3 regions of the Pseudomonas sp. BGA-UO-ETr-WB11 genome follow, and region 2 is predicted to be linked to each of the others. Evidence: predicted binding sites of a transcription regulator. Region 2 holds the regulator's gene; each other region holds the start of a gene.
The links. Region 2 encodes FliA, which starts transcription of late flagellar genes. Its sites were predicted from a motif close to CTAAAGTTTNNNNNNNNNNNGCCGNTAA; they were not measured.
Positions count from the first base shown of each region.

Region 1: the regulator FliA is predicted to act here: its motif matches at 2,807-2,834, upstream of AC56DI_RS08965 (flagellar protein MotY).
Region 3: the regulator FliA is predicted to act here: its motif matches at 3,856-3,883, upstream of AC56DI_RS16475 (methyl-accepting chemotaxis protein).

Region 1 covers NZ_JCAQOS010000006.1:14,833-22,017, reverse strand. Annotated here, with positions in the region: gene AC56DI_RS08975 (OmpA family protein) at 1-453, shown strand, start outside; gene AC56DI_RS08970 (argininosuccinate synthase) at 523-1,740, opposite strand; gene AC56DI_RS08965 (flagellar protein MotY) at 1,869-2,771, opposite strand; gene pyrC (dihydroorotase) at 2,947-3,993, shown strand; gene rnt (ribonuclease T) at 3,990-4,664, shown strand; gene AC56DI_RS08950 (FKBP-type peptidyl-prolyl cis-trans isomerase) at 4,698-5,039, opposite strand; gene AC56DI_RS08945 (ribbon-helix-helix domain-containing protein) at 5,117-5,425, opposite strand; gene AC56DI_RS08940 (DJ-1/PfpI family protein) at 5,488-6,072, opposite strand; gene AC56DI_RS08935 (glycine zipper 2TM domain-containing protein) at 6,199-6,744, opposite strand; gene secF (protein translocase subunit SecF) at 6,875-7,185, opposite strand, start outside.
Region 2 covers NZ_JCAQOS010000002.1:129,325-136,509, forward strand. Annotated here, with positions in the region: gene AC56DI_RS01040 (protein-glutamate methylesterase/protein-glutamine glutaminase) at 1-861, opposite strand, end outside; gene AC56DI_RS01045 (chemotaxis protein CheA) at 910-3,138, opposite strand; gene AC56DI_RS01050 (protein phosphatase CheZ) at 3,150-3,938, opposite strand; gene AC56DI_RS01055 (chemotaxis response regulator CheY) at 3,958-4,332, opposite strand; gene fliA (RNA polymerase sigma factor FliA) at 4,417-5,163, opposite strand; gene fleN (flagellar synthesis regulator FleN) at 5,160-5,996, opposite strand; gene flhF (flagellar biosynthesis GTPase FlhF) at 6,091-7,185, opposite strand, start outside.
Region 3 covers NZ_JCAQOS010000008.1:583,665-590,849, reverse strand. Annotated here, with positions in the region: gene rarD (EamA family transporter RarD) at 1-344, shown strand, start outside; gene AC56DI_RS16490 (glycine cleavage system transcriptional repressor) at 371-889, opposite strand; gene AC56DI_RS16485 (GNAT family N-acetyltransferase) at 917-1,369, opposite strand; gene AC56DI_RS16480 (malate synthase G) at 1,603-3,780, shown strand; gene AC56DI_RS16475 (methyl-accepting chemotaxis protein) at 3,989-5,611, shown strand; gene AC56DI_RS16470 (hypothetical protein) at 5,636-6,793, shown strand; gene AC56DI_RS16465 (phosphate ABC transporter substrate-binding protein) at 6,805-7,185, shown strand, end outside.

The DNA.
Region 1 (7,185 bases), on a different contig from region 2:
GGCTTCGACCTGGAGCGACGCGAGGATGTGCTGCTGGTAACCATGCCGGTAGAGGGCAGCTTCAATCCGGACCGGCCGCAACTGCTACTGCCGACCAAACTCGGCCCGCTCACGCGTATGGCCAAGCTCGCCGAGCAAGACCCGCAAGGTGCTGCCGTGTTGATCCTCGGTCACGCCGACAGCAGCGGCAAACTGGAATTGAACCGGCGGATCAGCGAACAGCGGGCTCAGGCGGTTGGCGGCATCTTCCGTCTCAGCGGCTTCGAGCGTGACCGCATGCGCCTCAAAGGTGTGGGTTCAGACATGCCACGCGCCGCCAACGACAGCCCTGAGGGCCGAGCCTTGAATCGCCGAGTGGAAATCCTGCTGGCGCCCAAGGCCAACCTAGTAGCCCTGCTGCAGCAGTACCTGCGCCCGCCGACCCCAGCCAAACTGGCCAGCAGCAAACCCTGACTCACCAGCCAAAATCAGCAGACAAAAAAACGCCCCGCAAAAGCGAGGCGTTTTTTCTACCGGCAGCCGTTAGAACAACTTACGGCCTTTACCAGCAGCGATACGCATGCGCAGCGCGTTGAGCTTGATAAAGCCCGCCGCGTCGGCCTGGTTGTAAGCACCGCCGTCTTCTTCGAAGGTGGCGATGTTGGCATCGAACAGCGAGTCGTCGGACTTGCGCCCGGTGACGATGACGTTGCCCTTGTACAGCTTCAGGCGCACAACGCCGTTCACATGCTCCTGGGAGGCGTCGATCATCTGTTGCAGCATCAGACGCTCCGGGCTCCACCAGTAGCCGGTGTAGATCAGGCTGGCGTACTTGGGCATCAGCTCGTCTTTCAGGTGGGCCACTTCGCGGTCCAGGGTGATCGACTCGATGGCGCGGTGCGCGCGCAGCATGATGGTGCCACCTGGGGTCTCGTAGCAGCCACGGGACTTCATGCCGACATAACGGTTCTCGACGATGTCCAGACGGCCGATGCCGTTGAGACCGCCGATGCGGTTCAATTCAGCCAGCACGGTGGCCGGGGTCATCTCAACGCCGTCGATGGCAACAATGTCGCCCTTGCGGTAGGTCAGCTCGATGTAGGTGGCCACGTCCGGTGCCTTTTGCGGGCACACGGTCCATTTCCACATGTCTTCTTCGTGCTCGGTCCAGGTGTCTTCCAGCACGCCGCCTTCATAGGAGATGTGCAGCAGGTTGGCATCCATGGAGTACGGCGACTTCTTCTTACCGTGACGCTCGATCGGAATGCCGTGCTTCTCGGCATAGTCCATCAGCTTCTCGCGTGACAACAGATCCCACTCGCGCCACGGAGCGATAACCTTCACGCCCGGCTTCAGCGCGTAGGCGCCCAGTTCGAAACGGACCTGGTCGTTGCCTTTGCCGGTGGCGCCGTGGGAGATGGCGTCGGCGCCAGTCTCGTTGGCGATCTCGATCAGACGCTTGGCGATCAGCGGACGGGCGATGGACGTACCCAGCAGGTACTCGCCTTCGTACACGGTATTGGCGCGGAACATCGGATAGACGAAATCACGCACGAACTCTTCGCGCAGGTCGTCGATGTAGATTTCCTTGACGCCCATGGCCTGAGCCTTGGCGCGGGCCGGTTCGACCTCTTCGCCCTGGCCGAGGTCGGCGGTGAAGGTCACCACTTCACAGTGATAGGTGTCTTGCAGCCACTTGAGGATCACCGAGGTATCCAGGCCACCGGAATAGGCCAGAACTACCTTCTTAACGTCCGTCATGCCATCAACTCCACGGGTTGTACGGAAAACCCGCGATTCTACCGGCCGCGACAGCTTATTTACAGGGGCGCGACACGCGATGACGACGAAGCGACGGCTTGTGCCGCACTGCTGACCGTCTGCTGCCGTCAGGAGGTGGCGCCCGCCTCACCCTTGGCAGCCGCGGCTGGCGGCGCTTCCTGCACGGCCTCACGCTCCAGTTGCAGGCTCACACGGCGATTTTTGGCGCGATTGGCCTCGTTGTTATTTGGCACCAGCGGATAGCGTTCACCGTGAAAACGCAGGGTGATCTGCGCTTCGGGCACGCCATTGGCCTTCAGGTACTCCATCACCGCCAATGCTCGACGGCGCGACAGGTCGCGATTGCTCAGGCGATTGCCGCTGTTGTCGGAGTGGCCATCGAGGTTGATGCGATTGACCGTCGGGTCGGCCTTGAGGAATTGCAAAATGATGTCCAGCTTGGCCTGGGCCAACGCATCGACCACCACCCCTGACGGGAAACCAATCTGCGCTTGTTTGATCTGATCGAAATTGACCGGCAGCAGCTTGGCCGTGCAGCCAAGGTAGTCTCGGTAAGCCTGGGCGAACTTGACCGGCAGGACGCGCACTTCCAGCGCATCGTTGCCGTGCTGGGTGCGCATCCGCACCAGCGGGCTGCGCCCTTCCAGCAAGCCGGTGAGCAAGCGCCCAGCCTGCAACTGATTGCTGCTGACCGGCTGGCCAGCCGCCACCCGCACTGCACCCAGGTTGATATCTCCACGTCCCGGCTGCCAAGGCGCCGCCGCGGCCAGCAAGGTGCCGGAGCCGTTACCTAGCCAGTGCTCATGGCCATTGATACGAAAAATCACCGACTCACCCGCACGGCGCACAAACTCACCGCTGCCAAAATCGCTGATCGGCTGCGACAAGCGACACTCGAACTGATCCCCTGCCACCGTCCACTGCACCGCCTCCAGACGCGTCTGGAAGGTAATGGCGGTGGCTGGCAGGCTGACGAGCAGACTGAGCAGGACGAAATAGCGCTGATGCACAGCAGGCTCCACAAGGGATTACGGCATTCCTCTCAGTATCGGTGCAGCGCGGCAAAACTTAAGCGCTGGGGCGACTTTTTCCCGTCCCACGGTGCTTTCAGACAAACAGCGGCGTGCCGGCGCAGGGCTTTTCCGGTAGCATGTTCAACCAGTTTTACCCGCCTGGAACCCCTTCATGTCTGACCGCCTGACCCTGCTGCGTCCCGACGACTGGCACATTCACCTGCGCGACGGTGCCGTGCTGGCCAATACCGTGGCCGATGTGGCCCGCACCTTTGGCCGCGCCATCATCATGCCCAACCTGGTGCCGCCGGTACGCAACGCCGCCGAAGCCGACGCCTACCGCCAGCGCATCCTTGCCGCACGGCCTGCCGGCAGCCAGTTTCAGCCGCTGATGGTGCTGTACCTCACCGACCTGACCTCGGCCGCCGACGTGCGCGCCGCCAAGGCTTCGGGCTTTGTGCATGCCGCCAAGCTGTATCCGGCCGGTGCCACCACCAACTCGGACTCGGGCGTCACCAGCATCGACAAGATCTTCCCGGCGCTGGAAGCCATGGCCGACGTTGGCCTGCCGCTACTGGTGCACGGCGAAGTGACGCGCAGCGAGATCGACGTGTTCGACCGCGAAAAAGCCTTTATCGATGAGCACCTGGTGCGCGTCGTAGAACGCTTCCCAAGCCTGAAAGTGGTGTTCGAACACATCACCACCGGCGACGCGGTGCAGTTCGTCAACAGTGCCTCGGCCAATGTTGGCGCCACCATCACCGCCCATCACCTACTCTACAACCGCAACCACATGCTGGTCGGCGGAATTCGTCCGCACTTCTATTGCCTGCCGATTCTCAAGCGCAACACCCACCAGGACGCCCTGCTGGATGCGGCCACCAGCGGCAGCAGCAAGTTTTTCCTCGGCACCGACTCGGCACCCCACGCCTTGCACGCCAAGGAAGCCGCCTGCGGCTGCGCCGGTTGCTACACCGCCTATGCGGCCATTGAACTGTATGCCGAGGCCTTCGAGCAGCGAAATGCGCTGGACAAGCTGGAAGGCTTTGCCAGCCTGCATGGCCCGGACTTCTACGGCCTGCCGCGCAATACCGACCGCATCACCTTGGTCCGTGAAGACTGGACCGCCCCGACCAGCTTGCCGCTCGGCGAGCAAACCGTTATTCCGCTGCGCGCTGGTGAACAACTGCGCTGGCGCCTGCTGGAGCACACTGCGTGAGCGAAGACCACTACGACGACGAACATGAAGGCGGTAGCGGCGGCGGTGCACGACACCCCATGGCCCAACGCTTTCGCGGTTACCTGCCGGTAGTCGTCGATGTTGAAACCGGCGGTTTCAACTGCGCCACCGACGCCCTGCTGGAAATTGCCGCGACCACCATCGGCATGGACGAAAAGGGCTTCGTGTTCCCCGACCACACCTATTTCTTTCGTGTTGAGCCGTTTGCCGGCGCCAACATCGAACAGGCCGCACTGGATTTCACCGGCATCAAGCTCGATCACCCGCTGCGCATGGCAGTAAGTGAAGAAAGCGCCCTGACTGATATTTTCCGTGGCATCCGCAAGGCGCTGAAGGCCAACGGCTGCAAGCGCGCGATTCTGGTCGGGCACAACAGCAGCTTCGATCTCGGCTTCCTCAACGCTGCTGTTGAGCGCACCGAACTCAAGCGCAACCCGTTCCACCCGTTCTCCAGCTTCGACACCGCCACCCTGGCCGGCCTCGCCTATGGCCAGACGGTCTTGGCGAAAGCCTGCCAGGCGGCGGGCATGGACTTCGACGGCCGCGAAGCCCACTCGGCCCGTTACGACACCGAGAAGACTGCCGAGCTGTTCTGCGGCATCGTCAATCGCTGGAAGGAACTGGGCGGCTGGCACGACTTCGACGACTGAGGTCGCCAGCCTAGGCCCTAGGGCTGACGCCGGTCACTCATCGCGCGTCAGCACTTCCAGCAGTTCGATTTCAAAGATCAGATTGGAGTGGGGTTTGATGTGGGCGCCGAACTGGCGTTCGCCGTAGCCCAGATGGGACGGCACCCAAAGCTTGCGCTTGCCGCCAACCTGCATGCCCATGAGCCCAATATCCCAGCCCTTGATCACTCGACCGGTGCCGATCACGCACTGGAACGGTTTACCGCGATCAAAGGACGAGTCGAACGGCGTGCCATCCTCAAGCCAGCCACGGTATTGGGTGGTGATCAACGCGCCCTTGACCACGGCTTTGCCGTCACCCAGCTGAATATCCTCAACCTGTAATTCGTTACCCATCGCCCACGCTCGATTCATCGCCAGAAGTGGCGGCTGATTATCGCCATGGGCCGCAGACGTGCAAGTGCAACGGCCATTCAGGGCAGTGCACGCCCCGGCACCAGGCTCAACTCGCCCAGGCGCTCGCGGCGCTGGCCAAGAAAGCGCGTGCAACTGACGCGCAGAAAAGACGCGAAGTTGACCACCTCACCGCGGTAATCCATGACTTCGTCATACAGTTTGGTGATCAACTGATTGGTGGTCATGCCATCGACGGCGGCGATTTCGCCGAGGATGTCCCAGAACTGATTTTCCAGGCGCAAGGTGGTGACCACACCACGAATGCGCAACGAGCGGGAGCGCGACTCGTAAAGAATCGGATCCGCTTTGACATACAGCTCGCACATGGATGCCTCCTTGAATAACCGCAGGCGCCACGCACATGGCGCCCACGGTTACCAGTAAACGCTTACAGACTGATCTGGGTACCCAGCAGACCGAGGAAGGCCGCCAGCCAGTTAGGGTGCGCAGGCCAAGCCGGCGCCGTCACCAGATTACCTTGAACATGGGCCTGATCGACGCCGATGTCCATATACTGGCCGCCCGCCAACTGCACTTCCGGGCCACAGGCCGGGTAGGCGCTGCATTCACGGCCTTTAAGCACACCCGCCGCCGCCAGCAACTGGGCGCCGTGGCAGACAGCTGCAATCGGCTTGCCGGCGGCATCGAAAGCTTGCACCAGGGCCAGCACGTCGGCATTCAGGCGCAGGTATTCCGGCGCACGACCACCGGGGATCAGCAAGGCATCGTAGTCAGCCGCCTTGACCTCGGCGAAGTCAAAATTCAGGGCAAAGTTGTGCCCCGGCTTTTCGCTGTAGGTCTGCTCGCCTTCAAAATCGTGAATGGCGGTGCGCACACTCTGCCCGGCCGACTTCCCCGGACACACCGCGTGCACACTGTGGCCGACCATCTGCAAGGCCTGGAAGGGCACCATCACTTCGTAGTCTTCAACATAGTCGCCGACTACCATCAGAATCTTCTTCGCTGCCATGATCGCTCTCCCGTGGGTGTATTCAGTTAGCCCATTGTTCACCCGCTGCTCTTCCACGGGGTAATAGCTGGCTACTACGCGCATAAAAAAAGCGCCCCGCGGGGCGCTTCTTGATCGAACGACGGACGCTTACTCGGCCGCTTTCTGCACCAGCAGCAGCTCGCCTTCCTTGCTCAAGGGGATTTGCGTACCCGGATCACGGTCCATGCGTACCTGGCTGACCTTATCGCCAATCTGGTACTTCACGTCATAACCGACCACGTTTTCACTGGTATCGGTCACCGTGCTGCAACGAGTCTCGGTGGTGGTGTAAGTGTCGTTGGCCTGCATGTTGCCCTGCACCTGATTGCCGGCGTAACCGCCAGCGGCAGCGCCCGCCACAGTGGCGACCTTCTTGCCGGTGCCGCCACCAATCTGATTACCGAGCAGACCACCTGCCAGGGCGCCAACCAGCGTACCGGCGATTTTGTGCTGGTCCTGCACCGGCTTCTGCTTGGTCACCGTCACGTCTTTACACACTTGCCGCGGCGTCTTGATGGTCTCCTTGATCGGCTGTACCGCCAAAACTTCGGCGTACTTCGGCGCACTGTTGATTACGCTGTAGGTCGCCACCGCACCACCCGCAGTGACACCCACCGCACCTAGCACCGCACCCACTAGCATTGATTTGTTCACGCCCGACTCCTGACAACTGTGTGAGGGAGCCTATTCGCTCCCATTCCCGACATTTGACTGCCGATACCTGTAATCAGTTCAGTGCACAAACCGCCGCCTGCCTAAACCGCGAGCGACGTCACAGATGCGTTTAAGGGCGCTCGTCCACTTCCTCGGCCACTACTGGCGGGATCAGGTCGTCGCGGGTCAGCTTGAGCCAGATCAGCAGGATGCTGGCGATATACACCGACGAGTAAGTACCCGCCGACACACCGATAAACAGCGCCAGGGAGAAGCCCCAGAGGTTTTCACCGGCAAAGATCATCAGCGCCACAATCGCCAGCAGGGTCGAAATCGACGTCGCCATGGTGCGCAGCAGGGTCTGGGTGGTGGAGATGTTGATGTTCTCGATCAACTCGGCCTTGCGCAGCAAACGGAAGTTCTCACGAATCCGGTCGAAGA
Region 2 (7,185 bases):
TGCTGAACCAAACGTGATATCCACACACGGCTTGTAGTTCAGACGCTCATCACCCGGCAAGATTTTCACCATGCCGCGCGGATCGACCATCATCTGCTTTCCGCCTGGGGCCAGCAGCGCCAAGCCCGGACGCAGCATGTCACCGTCCTCAGCCTCTTTGACGGAGATGCGGCACAGCTTGTCGAGACGTTCGGCAAATGCCTTGGTGAACGCCGCTGGCATGTGCTGAATCAACACGATTGGCGCTGGAAAGTTGGCTGGTAACTGGGTCAGAACACGCTGCAGGGCGACCGGACCACCGGTGGAGGTGCCAATCGCTACCAACCGATAGGACTTGCGCTTGACCGCTGCCGCCGCGACTGCAGGACTGCTGGGTGCAGGGCTTGACGGACGAGCCAAGGTGCTGGCTGCCTGCAGAGGCGCGCTCGCCTGCACAGGTGCGACAACCGGTGCAGCACGTCGATTACTGCGCGCGATGGTGTGAACCTTCTCGCAAAGCATCTGCTTAACCTTTTCCGGGTTACGCGAGATGTCTTCAAAGTTCTTCGGCAAGAAATCAACTGCACCGGCGTCCAGCGCATCGAGTGTCACCCGAGCGCCCTCATGGGTCAGCGAGGAGAACATCAATACCGGTGTTGGGCAGCGCTGCATGATGTTTCGCACAGCTGTGATGCCATCCATCATGGGCATTTCATAGTCCATGGTGATCACATCTGGCTTCAGCGCCAGCGCCTGATCGATGGCTTCACGGCCATTGGTGGCAGTGCCCACTACTTGAATATTCGGGTCAGCGGAAAGAATTTCCGAAACACGGCGGCGGAAGAAACCGGAATCGTCCACCACCAGGACCTTAACAGCCATACACACTCCTAAGCAGGTGCGCGGTCAACTGACCAACGCACCAGAAAATCAGACGCGACGCGCGTAACGCTTGAGCATGCTCGGCACATCAAGGATCAGAGCGATACGCCCATCCCCTGTAATAGTGGCGCCGGACATGCCAGGAGTGCCCTGCAGCATTTTCCCCAAGGGTTTAATTACCACTTCTTCCTGGCCAACCAGTTGATCGACGACAAAGCCGATGCGCTGGGTACCCACGGAGAGAATCACCACATGTCCCTCGCGCTGTTCTTCATGCGCTGCCGAATGAATCAGCCAGCGCTTAAGGTAAAACAGCGGCAAGGCCTTGTCCCGCACGATAACCACTTCCTGGCCATCGACCACATTGGTACGCGAGAGATCCAAGTGGAAAATTTCATTGACGTTGACCAGCGGGAAGGCAAATGCCTGATCCCCGAGCATCACCATCAAGGTCGGCATAATCGCCAGGGTCAACGGCACCTTAATGACAATCTTGGTGCCCTGGCCCTTGGCTGAATAGATGTTGATGATGCCGTTGAGCTGGGAAATCTTGGTTTTCACCACGTCCATGCCCACACCACGACCGGACACGTCGGAAATCTCGGCTTTAGTTGAGAAGCCCGGCGCGAATATCAGGTTGTAGCATTCGGTCTCGCTTAAACGGTCTGCAGCATCTCGGTCCAGCACACCTTTCTCAACAGCCTTGGCCCGCAACACATCGGGGTCCATACCGTTGCCGTCGTCAGAGATCGACAACAAAATGTGATCGCCTTCCTGCTGGGCCGCCAGTACGATCTTGCCGCTACGGCTCTTGCCGTTGGCTTCGCGCTGCTCTGGCGACTCGATGCCATGGTCAACCGAGTTGCGCACCAAGTGCACCAACGGGTCGGCCAGGGCCTCAACCAAGTTCTTGTCGAGATCGGTTTCTTCACCGACCAGCTCCAAGTTGATTTCTTTTTTCAGGCTACGCGCCAAGTCACGTACCAATCGCGGAAAACGACCGAATACTTTCTTGATTGGCTGCATGCGGGTTTTCATTACCGCTGTTTGCAGATCCGCGGTCACCACATCCAGGTTGGATACAGCCTTGGCCATGGCCTCGTCGCCGCTATTGGAGCCCAAGCGCACCAAACGGTTACGCACCAGCACCAGCTCACCGACCATGTTCATGATTTCGTCGAGCCGCGCGGTATCCACACGTACAGTGGTTTCAGCCTCACTGGCCGCTGGTTTATCGGCAGCCGCGGCTGGTGCCGCAGACTTGGCGGGTTCAGCCTTGGCAGCGACTGGCGCTGGGGTCGGCTTGGCAACGGGTTTGCTCGGCGCTGATGCCGCTGGAGCGGGCACGGCAGCGACAGGTGCAGGTGCAGGTGCAGGTGCAGGTGCAGGTGCAGCAGGTTCAACGAACTTGCCCTTACCGTGCAACTGATCCAGCAACGCCTCAAACTCATCGTCGGTAATGTTTTCATTGGAGCTTGGCGCAACGCTGGGCGCGGCGACTGCCGCAGGCTCATCATTGCCAGCGGCAAACTGCCCCTTGCCGTGCAATTGATCAAGCAGCGCTTCAAATTCATCATCGGTGATTTCATCACCGGATGCCGGAGCAGCGGCTGGCGCCGGGGCTAGTGCAGCGGGCGCCGACTCTTCTGCCGGGGCAACAAACTGCCCCTTGCCATGCAGCTGATCCAGCAGGGCTTCGAATTCATCATCCGTAATTTCATCGCCCGACGTCGCCACCGGAGCGACCTCAGCAACCGCAGCGGGCTCAGCCAAGGCATCGAGCAACTGATCGAATTCGCTGTCGGTGATATCACCTTCGACTTCAGGCTCAGGCACGACTTCAGCCTGTGGTTCAGGAGCTGCTTCAGCAACCACCTCCACTGCTGAGGCAGGCTCAGCGAGGCGCGCCAAGGCGGCCAACAGTTGCGGAGTGGCGGGAGTCAGTTCGACGCGCTCACGCACTTCGGTAAACATGCCATTGACCGCATCCAGGGCCTCAAGCACCACATCCATGAGCTCGGAATCAACCCGACGCGAGCCTTTACGCAAAATGTCGAACACGTTTTCGGCGATATGGCAGCACTCCACCAGCTCATTGAGCTGAAGGAATCCGGCGCCGCCTTTGACGGTGTGAAACCCACGGAAAATCGCATTGAGCAAATTCATATCGTCCGGGCGGCTTTCCAGCTCAACCAACTGCTCGGACAATTGCTCAAGAATCTCGCCGGCCTCTACCAGGAAGTCCTGGAGAATCTCTTCATCGGCGCCGAAGCTCATTCGCGTGCTCCCTAAAATCCAAGGCTGGACAGCAGATCATCGACATCGACCTGACCGGATACGACGTCATCACGCTTATCGGCATGAATCTGCGGACCTTCACCCCGGGTTGGCTCTTTTTGTTGTTCTTGTTCGGCACGCAATGCGTCGTGATCGTGCTGAATGCCGGTATAGCGATCGATCTGCGAGGCCATGCACACCAGTTTGACCAGGTTGCGCTCGACCTCTGTTACCAGACTAGTGACCCGTTTGATCACCTGCCCAGTTAGATCCTGAAAATCTTGCGCCAGCAAAATGTCGTTGAGGTTGCCGGACAATTTGCTGCTGTCGCGCTCGCTACGCTCAAGGAACAACTCGATACGTTTAGCCAGTTCGCGAAACTCATCGGCACCGACCTCGCGACGCATAAAGCGCGCCCAATCAACCCCCAATGATCGCGACTCGCTGCTCAAATCATTGACCAGCGGCGCGCTCTCCTCCACCAGATCCATAGTGCGGTTAGCTGCTTTCTCGGTCATGCGCACAACGTAGTTGAGACGTTCGGTGGCATCACTGATCTGCGACACCTCCTCCGCATGGGAGCCGTGCAAATCGATTTGAAAGTTGACGATGGAGTTGTGCAGCTCACGAGTTAGCTTACCGACCTCGAAATACAGGCCTTGATCGCGTGCTTTGTTTAAATCGTGAATGACTTGTACAGCGTCGCCGAAATTGCCTCGTTCGAGGCTGTCCAGCAAATCTCGGGCGTGAGTTTTAAGGCTCGTTTCTAGATCGCCCATCTGCGGTTTTTCGTGCTCCATAGCGCCCTCGCGGCAGACATCAGCCGTTAACCCGCTCAAAGATCTTGTCGATCTTCTCTTTCAGCACTTGAGCAGTGAACGGCTTGACTACATAGCCATTCACCCCCGCCTGCGCCGCTTCAATAATCTGGTCGCGCTTGGCTTCTGCGGTCACCATCAACACCGGCAACTGCTTCAGGCGCTCGTCGGCACGCACCGCACGCAACAGGTCGATACCCGTCATGCCCGGCATGTTCCAGTCAGTGACCAGAAAGTCGAAACTGCCACTCTGCAACATCGGCAGTGCTGTAACGCCGTCATCGGCCTCGGCGGTATTGGTAAAACCCAAGTCACGCAAGAGGTTCTTGATGATCCGGCGCATCGTCGAGAAGTCATCGACGATGAGGATTTTCATATTCTTGTCCAAATCGACCTCCGTACAGTCCTAAACATGCCCAGCGCCTGGACATGCCGTGCAATCGTGAAACCAGCGTTGTGCTTAGTGCTCACGCCATTCGCCTAGCCGGGCCCGCAAACGTGCGGCGCACTGGCTGTGTAACTGGCTGACGCGAGATTCACTGACCCCCAGCACTTCGCCAATTTCCTTCAGATTCAGCTCTTCATCGTAATACAGGGCCAGGATCAAGCGCTCGCGCTCTGGCAAGTTGGCGATGGCATCAGCCAACGCCGCCTGGAAGCGTTCCTCTTCCAGATCACCAGAGGGCTCAAGCTGGGTAGTGCCCCTTTCTTCATGACTACCGCCCGGCTCGTTTTCCTGTAACAGGTCATCGAAGCTGAACAAACGGCTGCCCAAAGTGTCGCTCAGAATGCCGTAGTAATCCTCGAGACTCAATTGGAGTTCGGCCGCAACCTCTTGATCTTTAGCGTCTCGACCCGTTCTAGCCTCAACTTTTCGAATTGCATCGCTAACCATGCGACTGTTTCGATGCACCGAACGCGGTGCCCAATCGCCTTTACGCACGTCATCAAGCATGGCACCGCGGATGCGAATACCTGCGTAAGTTTCAAAACTGGCGCCCTTGGTGGCATCGTATTTGGTGGAAGCTTCGAGCAAGCCAATCATGCCCGCCTGGATCAAATCGTCCACCTGCACGTTAGCGGGTAACCGCGCCAACAGGTGATAAGCAATGCGTTTGACCAGAGGCGCATAGCGCTCGATCAACTGGTGCCGGGAGTCCTGCGCCTGCGCTTTGCTGTACATACGAAGTCCAGTGGCTGCTGTCATACGCCGATGTCCGCACTCGACTGCTGCTGCACCAGGCGCTCAACGAAAAACTCCAGATGTCCACGCGGGTTGGCCGGTAAAGGCCAGGCATCAACTTTCTGGGCGATTGCCTTGAATGCCAGCGCGCATTTCGAGCGCGGGAACGCTTCATACACCGCACGTTGCTTCTGCACGGCCTTGCGTACCGATTCGTCGTAGGGAATGGCCCCTACGTACTGCAAGGCCACGTCGAGGAAACGATCAGTGACCTTAGTCAGCTTAGCAAACAGATTGCGTCCTTCTTGCGGACTGTGGGCCATGTTGGCCAGCACCCGGAAACGACTCATGCCGTGATCGCGATTGAGCAGTTTGATCAGCGCGTAGGCGTCGGTGATCGAGGTGGGCTCATCGCACACCACCAGCAGGACTTCCTGGGCGGCGCGCACAAAACTCACCACGCCATCGCCAATGCCGGCGGCGGTATCGATGATCAACACATCAAGGTTGTCGCTGATCTCGCTGAACGCCTGAATCAAACCGGCGTGCTGCATCGGCGTCAGCTGCACCATGCTCTGGGTACCGGATGCGGCAGGCACAATGCGGATGCCGCCCGGCCCTTGCAGCAGCACGTCACGCAGTTCGCACTCACCACTGATCACGTCTTCCAGCGTACGTTTGGCGGTCAGCCCCAGCAGCACGTCGACGTTAGCCAACCCCAGGTCGGCGTCCATCAACATGACCCGCCGACCAAGGTCGGCCAGGGCCAGGGACAGGTTCACCGACACATTGGTCTTGCCGACGCCGCCCTTGCCGCCGGTCACCGCAATCACCTGAACGGGATGCATACTACCCATGTTCTCTACACACCTTGTCTTGCTTCAACTGGGATCGCCTGCCTGAGTTAACTCAGGAACGTCAGGCGATGCAAGGTACACACCTTCTCACAGGCTAGCCGACGCGCTGGGAGGGGTGCTGATATAAATCCGCAAACATATCGGCCATGGCATCTTCACTGGGCTCTTCGGGCGCCTGCAGACTCACGGCGCGACTGACCAGTTGATGGCTGCGCGGCACCTGCAAATCATCAGGAATCTTAGGCCCATCAGCCAGATAGGCTACCGGTAGGTGCTGGCTGATAGCCAGCCCTAAAACCTCACCGAGGCTGGTGGCTTCATCCAGTTTGGTCAAGATACAGCCGGACAATCCACAACGCTTGTAACTATGGTACGCCGCCTTGAGCACTTGGCTCTGGCTGGTGGCAGCTAAAACCAGATAATTCTTTGCCTTGACGCCACGGCTCGCCAGGGCCTCCAGCTGCATGCGCAGCTCAGGTGCGCTACCCGGCAGCCCGGCGGTATCGATCAACACCACACGCTTACGCACCAGCGGCGCCAGAGCCTGAGTCAAGGATTGGCCAGGATCAACCTGGGTCACCGAGACATTGAGAATGCGCCCCAGGGTTTTGAGCTGCTCCTGGGCGCCAATGCGATAGCTGTCCATGCTCACCAAGGCGATATTTTGCGCGCCGTACTTGAGCACATAGCGCGCGGCCAGCTTAGCCAAGGTGGTGGTTTTACCCATGCCCGCAGGCCCTACCAAGGCAATCACTCCGCCCTCTTCCAGCGGTTCAACCTGCGGCGTACGAATGGCGTGGGCCAGATGAGCCAGCAGCATGCGCCAGGCCTGGCGCGGCTCGGTCACCTTGGCAACCCGCTCCAGCAATGCCCGCGACAAATCGGCCGACAAGCCCATGCGCTGTAGCCGCCGCCACAGATTGGCTTGCTGCGGTTTGCGGGTTTGCAGCTGACCCCAGGCGATCGAGCCCAGCTGCACTTCGATCAATTCACGCAGGCCATGCAATTCAAAACGCATGGCATCCAGGGCGCTTTGCTCGGTGCCGGCAGAGGCTGCAGCGGCACTGCGTGGCAAGGCCGGACGAGGCGCCAGCGGTTTGGCAGCTGCCGCTGCAGCCGGGCCGAACAACTGGCCGTTCTGGCCGTTGTCCGCCTCCACCCGCGTGGTCAGTTCGGCATGGGCACTGGC
Region 3 (7,185 bases), on a different contig from region 2:
AAACCTGGTTGCTGCTGCCTGTCGCGCTGATCTGGCTACTGCTCAATCCGCAGGCCGGCAGCCTGCAACCAGCCTTCTGGAGCAGCTCCCAGGCGTTGTGGCTGATGGCGGCGGGGCCCATCACCTTGCTGCCACTGCTGTGCTTCAACGCTGCTGCGCGCCACCTGCCTTACACCACCCTGGGTTTTTTGCAGTACATCGCCCCGACTCTGGTGGCACTGCAGGCGGTGTTGCTGTTTGATGAGCACTTCGAGCCGAGCAAACTGCTGACGTTCGCCCTGATCTGGGCCGGCCTGCTGGTCTACAGCCTGGATGCCTGGCTCACCCTGCGCCGCCAGCGCTGAGCGGCGCTCGCCAGCAGGGACAGCGTTCAAGCCTCAGTGCGCAGGCGCAGCTCCACCATCAAATCATCGGCCAGGGTTTCCAGTCTGCTCTGCAACACCTCCAGGCTCAGGCTCAGCGGCACCGCCAGCACGGCCTCAGCATGGAACAGCGGCTCGCTGCTCATCGGTGCCGGCGCCACTGAAGTCGCCAGGCTTTCCAGATTGACACCCAGTTCAGCCAGTAAACGGGTGATGTCACGCACGATCCCCGGCCGGTCGTTGCCGACCAGATCGAGCAAAATCGGCTTCCAAGTGCAGGACGGCTGAATGCCACTTTCCGCCAGCAGCACGCGAATGTTCTGCGCACTCAAGGCGTGCAGGGCTTCGACCAGCTCATCGTAGGCCTCGGCCGGTACCCCAACGCGCAGAATCCCAGCGAACTGGCCGTCCATGCGCGACATGCGACTTTCCAGCCAATTGCCACCATGGGCGGCGATGCACTGCGCGACCTTTTCCACCAGCCCCGGCTGATCGGGGGCAATTACCGTCAAGACCAGATGATTCACAGACATCTCCTTATCAATTCGGGCCCCTCATGTATTCGCCAAGCTTAGCCAATACGTCAGGTACAGCTCGTCGCGCACATAGCCCAGGCGCTCGTACAAGGCCTGGCCGGCCAGATTGGTCTTCGCCGTTTCTAGTTGCAGGCCGCACGCACCGCTCGCCTCGGCATAGGCGCGAGCGGCATTCATCAACGCCTCGCCGACGCCCTGACGGCGAGCACTGGGCAGTACAAACAAATCACTGAGCAACCAGGACGGCGCCAACGCCAGGGATGACTGCAGTGGGTAGAGCTGAGTAAAGCCTTGGGCCATACCCTGTTCATCGCGGGCGATAAACAGCTGAGCATCGCCGCGCTGCAGGCGCTCATATAGAAAGGCATGAATCTCCCCGGCCGGCCGTGGCACTTGGTAGAACTGCAGATAGCCGGCAAACAGCGGCACCAGTGCATCGAGATCAGCAACACCAACCGCAGTTACAGACATGAGTGACTCCCGGCAGAATTTCAGGCGAGTATAGCCAGGCGGCCATTTGTGACCAGTACACGCGCAATAGTCGCGAAGCGACGCGCGCCCGCTGATTTTTTCTCCGGCATCATGTAGTATCCGCCGCCTCGAACTACATGGCCGCCCGGCCTTGGTTTAGAGCCTGCTTGGCGGCCGTCAAAAGCCTTATAAACAGGCTCTCCAGCGTTGATTTTGATAGAGAGAGGCAAGCAATGACTGAGCGCGTACAAGTCGGTGGCCTGCAGGTCGCCAAAGTCCTGTTCGACTTCGTAAACAACGAAGCCATTCCGGGTACCGGCATTGCTGCCGACCAGTTCTGGTCCGGCGCCGAAGCCGTGATCAACGATCTGGCCCCGAAAAACCGCGCTCTGCTGGCCAAGCGAGACGCCATCCAGGCACAAATCGACGGCTGGCACCAAGCCCGCGCCGGTCAGGCCCATGACGCAGCCGCCTACAAAGCCTTCCTGCAAGAAATCGGCTACCTGCTGCCAGAGCCGGCTGACTTCAAAATCACCACCACCAACGTCGACGCCGAAATCGCCACCATGGCCGGCCCGCAACTGGTAGTGCCGGTGATGAATGCGCGCTTCGCTCTGAACGCTTCCAATGCCCGTTGGGGCTCGCTGTACGATGCCTTGTACGGCACCGACGTGATCAGCGAAGAAGGCGGCGCCGAGAAAGGCCGTGGCTACAACAAGGTCCGTGGCGACAAAGTCATCGCTTACGCTCGCGCGTTCCTCGACCAAGCCGCACCGCTGGCTGCTGGCTCCCACGTTGACTCCACCGCGTACCGTGTCGAAGCCGGCAAGCTGATCATCAGCCTCAAAGGCGGCAGCAACACTGGCCTGCAAGACGATGCTCAACTGATCGGCTTCCAAGGTGACGCAGCAGCACCGACCGCCGTACTGCTCAAGCACAACGGCCTGCACTTCGAAATCCAGATCGATGCCAGCACCCCAGTCGGCCAGACCGACGCTGCCGGCGTCAAAGACGTGCTGATGGAAGCCGCGCTGACCACCATCATGGACTGCGAAGACTCCGTTGCTGCCGTCGATGCCGACGACAAAGTGGTGATCTACAAGAACTGGCTCGGCCTGATGAAGGGCGACCTGGCGGAAGAAGTCGCCAAGGGCGGCAGTACCTTCACCCGTACCATGAACCCGGACCGCGCCTACACCGCCGTGGATGGCAGCGCCCTGACCCTACACGGCCGCTCGCTGCTGTTCGTGCGTAACGTGGGTCACCTGATGACCATCGACGCCATCGTCGACAAAGACGGCTTTGAAGTGCCGGAAGGCATCATGGACGGCCTGGTTACCAGCCTGATCGCCCTGCATGACTTGAAAGGCAACAGCAGCCGCAAGAACAGCCGCACCGGCTCGATGTACATCGTTAAGCCGAAGATGCACGGCCCGGAAGAAGCGGCGTTCACCAACGAGCTGTTCGGCCGCATTGAAGACGTGCTGGGCATGACCCGCAACACCCTCAAAGTCGGCATCATGGACGAAGAGCGGCGCACCACCGTGAACCTGAAAGCCTGCATCCAGGCCGCCAGCGAGCGCGTTGTGTTCATCAACACCGGCTTCCTCGACCGCACCGGTGACGAGCTGCACACCTCCATGGAAGCAGGCGCCATGGTGCGCAAAGCGGCCATGAAATCCGAGAAGTGGATCAGCGCCTACGAAAACTGGAACGTCGACATCGGCCTGGCTGCTGGCCTGCAAGGTCGCGCCCAGATCGGTAAAGGCATGTGGGCCATGCCCGACCTGATGGCCGCCATGGTTGAGCAGAAGGTTGCTCACCCAATGGCCGGCGCCAACACCGCCTGGGTTCCATCGCCAACCGCCGCTGCTCTGCACGCCATGCACTACCACCAGGTTGACGTGTTCGCCCGTCAGGCCGAGCTGGCCAAGCGCGAACGCGCCTCGCTGGACGACATTCTGACCATTCCGCTGGCACCGAATACCAACTGGTCCGCCGAAGACGTGCAGAACGAACTGGACAACAACGCCCAGGGCATCCTCGGTTACGTGGTGCGCTGGATCGACCAAGGCGTCGGCTGCTCCAAGGTGCCAGACATCAACGACGTTGGCCTGATGGAAGACCGTGCAACCCTGCGCATCTCCAGCCAGCACATCGCCAACTGGCTGCGCCACGGCGTGGTCAGCCTTGAGCAAGTAATGGAAACCCTCAAGCGCATGGCGCCGGTGGTTGACCGTCAGAACGCCAACGACCCGCTGTACCGTCCGCTGGCGCCGAACTTCGACAGCAACATCGCCTTCCAGGCGGCGGTTGAACTGGTCGTCGAAGGCACCAAGCAACCGAACGGCTACACCGAGCCTGTGCTGCACCGTCGCCGCCGCGAATTCAAAGCGGCTAACGGCCTGTAATAGCAACAATGAAAAAGCCGCCTCAAAAAGGCGGCTTTTTTATGCCTACAACCGTGCATTTGTGCAGCCAAACAGCTATAGCAAATGTAGGGGCAGCCGATATTAATAAAACGGGGGCTAACTGCGCAGTCAGCCAGAGTGCCCCTGAACAGACCAAAAAGCCCCGGTCACTCCTGTATTACTTACGTGTCCCGTATTGGAGCACAACATGCTCAAGAATCTGTCCCTGACCCTGAAACTGGCGCTGCTGCCAGCCGTTGCCCTGCTCGGCCTGTTGCTGTACGTGGGCTACAACTCGCAGCAGCTATCCAATAACGATTCACGCCTGGTGGAGCTGGAAACCCATAGCTACCCGACGCTGGAAAAAACCGACGCGGTGATCTTCCAGTTCTCACGCATTCCGGCACTGCTCAACAGCGCGGTGGCGGCTGGCGAAGAGTCGACCCTCACCGAGGCCCGTGAGGTATTGCAGGCTATCGCCGCCAAACAACAGGAATTGCAAGGCTTGCTGAGTAACCAGCGCGAGCGCAGTGACGAACTCGATGCCTGGCGTGTGGCCGTGCAACGCTATGCGGAAAACGCCCTGTCTGCGTCGTCTCAGTTGGTCAAAGGCACGGCCAGTTTTGACACCCTGCGCCCAAACTTGGACCGCATGGCTAGCGATCTCAGCCAGGCGCAAAAACTGGGCTCCGCGTTCCGCACCAATGCCTACCAGGACTTCCAGGACGCACTGGCACAAACCCGCAAGGACAACGCCACCACTACCCGCGTGGGGATAATCCTCAGCCTAGTGCTGGTCGCGCTTGTGGCCCTTGGCTCGTGGCTGGTGATTAGCAGCATCATGCGCAACGTGCACGGTGTGATCGACTCACTGCAAGCGATTGCCCGTGGTGATGGCGACCTTACACGCCGCGTATCAGTGGAAGCCAATGACGAAATTGGCGCCATGATCGAGCTGTTCAATGGCTTCCTCGACAAACTGCAAGGCACCATTCGGCAGATCGTCGAAGCAGCCAGCCCGCTGGGGCAGATGTCCCAAGAGCTGTACCGTCTGACCCAGGGTTCGGAAGAGAACGCCAGCTCCCAGCAAGGCCATACCGACTCCATCAGCCGCGACATTCAGACCATGACCAGCAGCATTCAGGAGGTCGCCCATCGTTCGCGGCAAGCCTCGGATGAAGCCGGCGCGGCCTCCAAACAAGCCGATGCCGCACGGCAGAGCATTGGTAGCCTGTCGACCAGCATCAGCGACCTGGGCAGCAGCGTAATGGGCGCGGTCGAGGCCATGCAGCAACTGGAGGAAGAAACCCAGCAAGTTGGCTCGGTGCTTACCGTGATCCGCAGCATTGCCGAACAGACCAACCTGCTGGCCCTCAACGCCGCCATCGAAGCCGCCCGCGCCGGTGAACAAGGCCGCGGCTTCGCCGTAGTAGCGGACGAGGTGCGCAACCTGGCGCAGAAAACCGCCGCGTCCACCGCCGAGATCCAACAGATCATTCAGCGCCTGCAAAACAGCGCCAACGGCGTATTGAACGTGATGACCGTCAACGGCGAAAAAGCCCAAGGCAGCATCGAGCGCTCGGTGCAGGCCACCCAGATGCTCGACGTAATCGCCCAGGCCGTCGGCCAGATCAACGAGCTGAACGCCGGCATTGCCCAGTTCACCCAGGAACAGATCGGTCTTTCCAGTTCGATCCAGCAAGAAACCGCAGTCCTGCAAGGGGATGCCCAGGCCACCGCCCATGGTGCTCAAGCCACTGCCCGCCTCGGCGAGCAACTGGTCAGCACCGGCGACCACCTGCGCGCAGCCACTGCCCAGTTCCGCGTATAACCAGAAACAACAGGAGCACACCTGATGAGTAAACGTCACCTTCTAAGCCTGGCGGTTTGCCTGGCCAGCCTGCCCGCCCTTGCCGTAGAGCAAGGCGAGTATCAATTCAACGGTTTCGGCACCGTTGGCGTCACCCACATGGGTGGCGAGAGCGATCTGGACTACGGCATGCAAGGCCAGACCAACGATGGCTGGCGTGGCGATCAGTTGTCCAAGCTGGCCGTGCAACTGCGCTACGGCATCACCGACACCCTTAGCGTGACTGGCCAACTGGGCACCAAACCGGTTCAGGACTCCTGGGAAGTCGGCCCCGGCAATCTGTACCTGGCCTGGCAGGCGAACGACAACCTGACCTTGCGTGGCGGCCGCCTGGGTACGCCGATCTACATGTACTCGGAAACCCTCAATGTGGGCTTCTCCTACCCATGGCTGCGCCTCCCGGAAGAGGTCTACAGCCTCGTCCAACTGACCAGCCACGACGGCGGCGACGTGCTCTACAACCGCAGCACCGATATCGGCACCCTGAGTTTCCAAGTTGCAGGCGGCCAGGCTATCAAGCGCGACCACTACGCGCTGGATGACATGCAGGAACTGGACTATCGCGACGTATTCGCTACCAACGTAGCGCTCTCCACCGATAACTTCGGCACCTTCCGCATCGGCTATGCCGAGGCAGATTTGCAGATCACCGTGGATGAGACCATCACCAACGTTTTCGGCGCGCCGCAAGACGTTGTGTTCAATGCGCTGGATGCGCAAAAAGGCAAGTTCAGCTCGCTTGGCCACCAGTACGACGACGGTACTTGGTTGAGCGCTGCCGAAGCGGTCAAACTCACCGTTGAACGGGATGACGACGCCGAAACCAACGCGTTCTACATCATGGGCGGCCGCCGTTTCGGCGACTACCTGGCGCACGTGACCTACGGCCAACTGGATGAGTCGTCTGGCCGCCAAGTGTCGATGACCTACGGCCTGAACTACAGCATCACGCCAACCGTCACCCTCAAAAGCGAATACAAGCGCGTAGATACCTCGCAAAGCGATGAGTCGATCGGTGTATTCAAAGCCAATGCGCAGCAGTCCTATGACAATGCGGCCTACCAGCAGACTGGCGTCTTTGGCGCTCCGCTGGGCACCCACGATGCTGATATCTTCAGCGTCGGCGTCGACTTCATTTTCTAAGGAGAGCCTTTATGAAAAAAATGCTTAGCGCTCTCGCCCTGCTCAGTTGCGCCGCCTTGGCTCAGGCCGAAGTAGCGGTGATCGTCAATGCTGGCGCCAGCGCCGCTCCTAGTCAGGCCGATGTTGCCAACATCTTCCTGGGCAAGGACAAGTCGCTGAAAGGTGTCGATCAGGCTGCCTGGAATCCGACCAAGGAGAAGTTCTACGCCAGTGTGGCGAACAAGAACGAATCCCAGCTCAAGTCCTACTGGTCCGGCCTGGTGTTCACCGGCAAAGGCCAACCGCTGCCCACCGTAGCCGATGACGCTGCAGTGGTCGCCAAGGTTGGCGCGGAAGCGGACGCCATTGGCTACGTTGATGCCGCTGCCGTCTCCGACAAGGTCAAGGTGCTG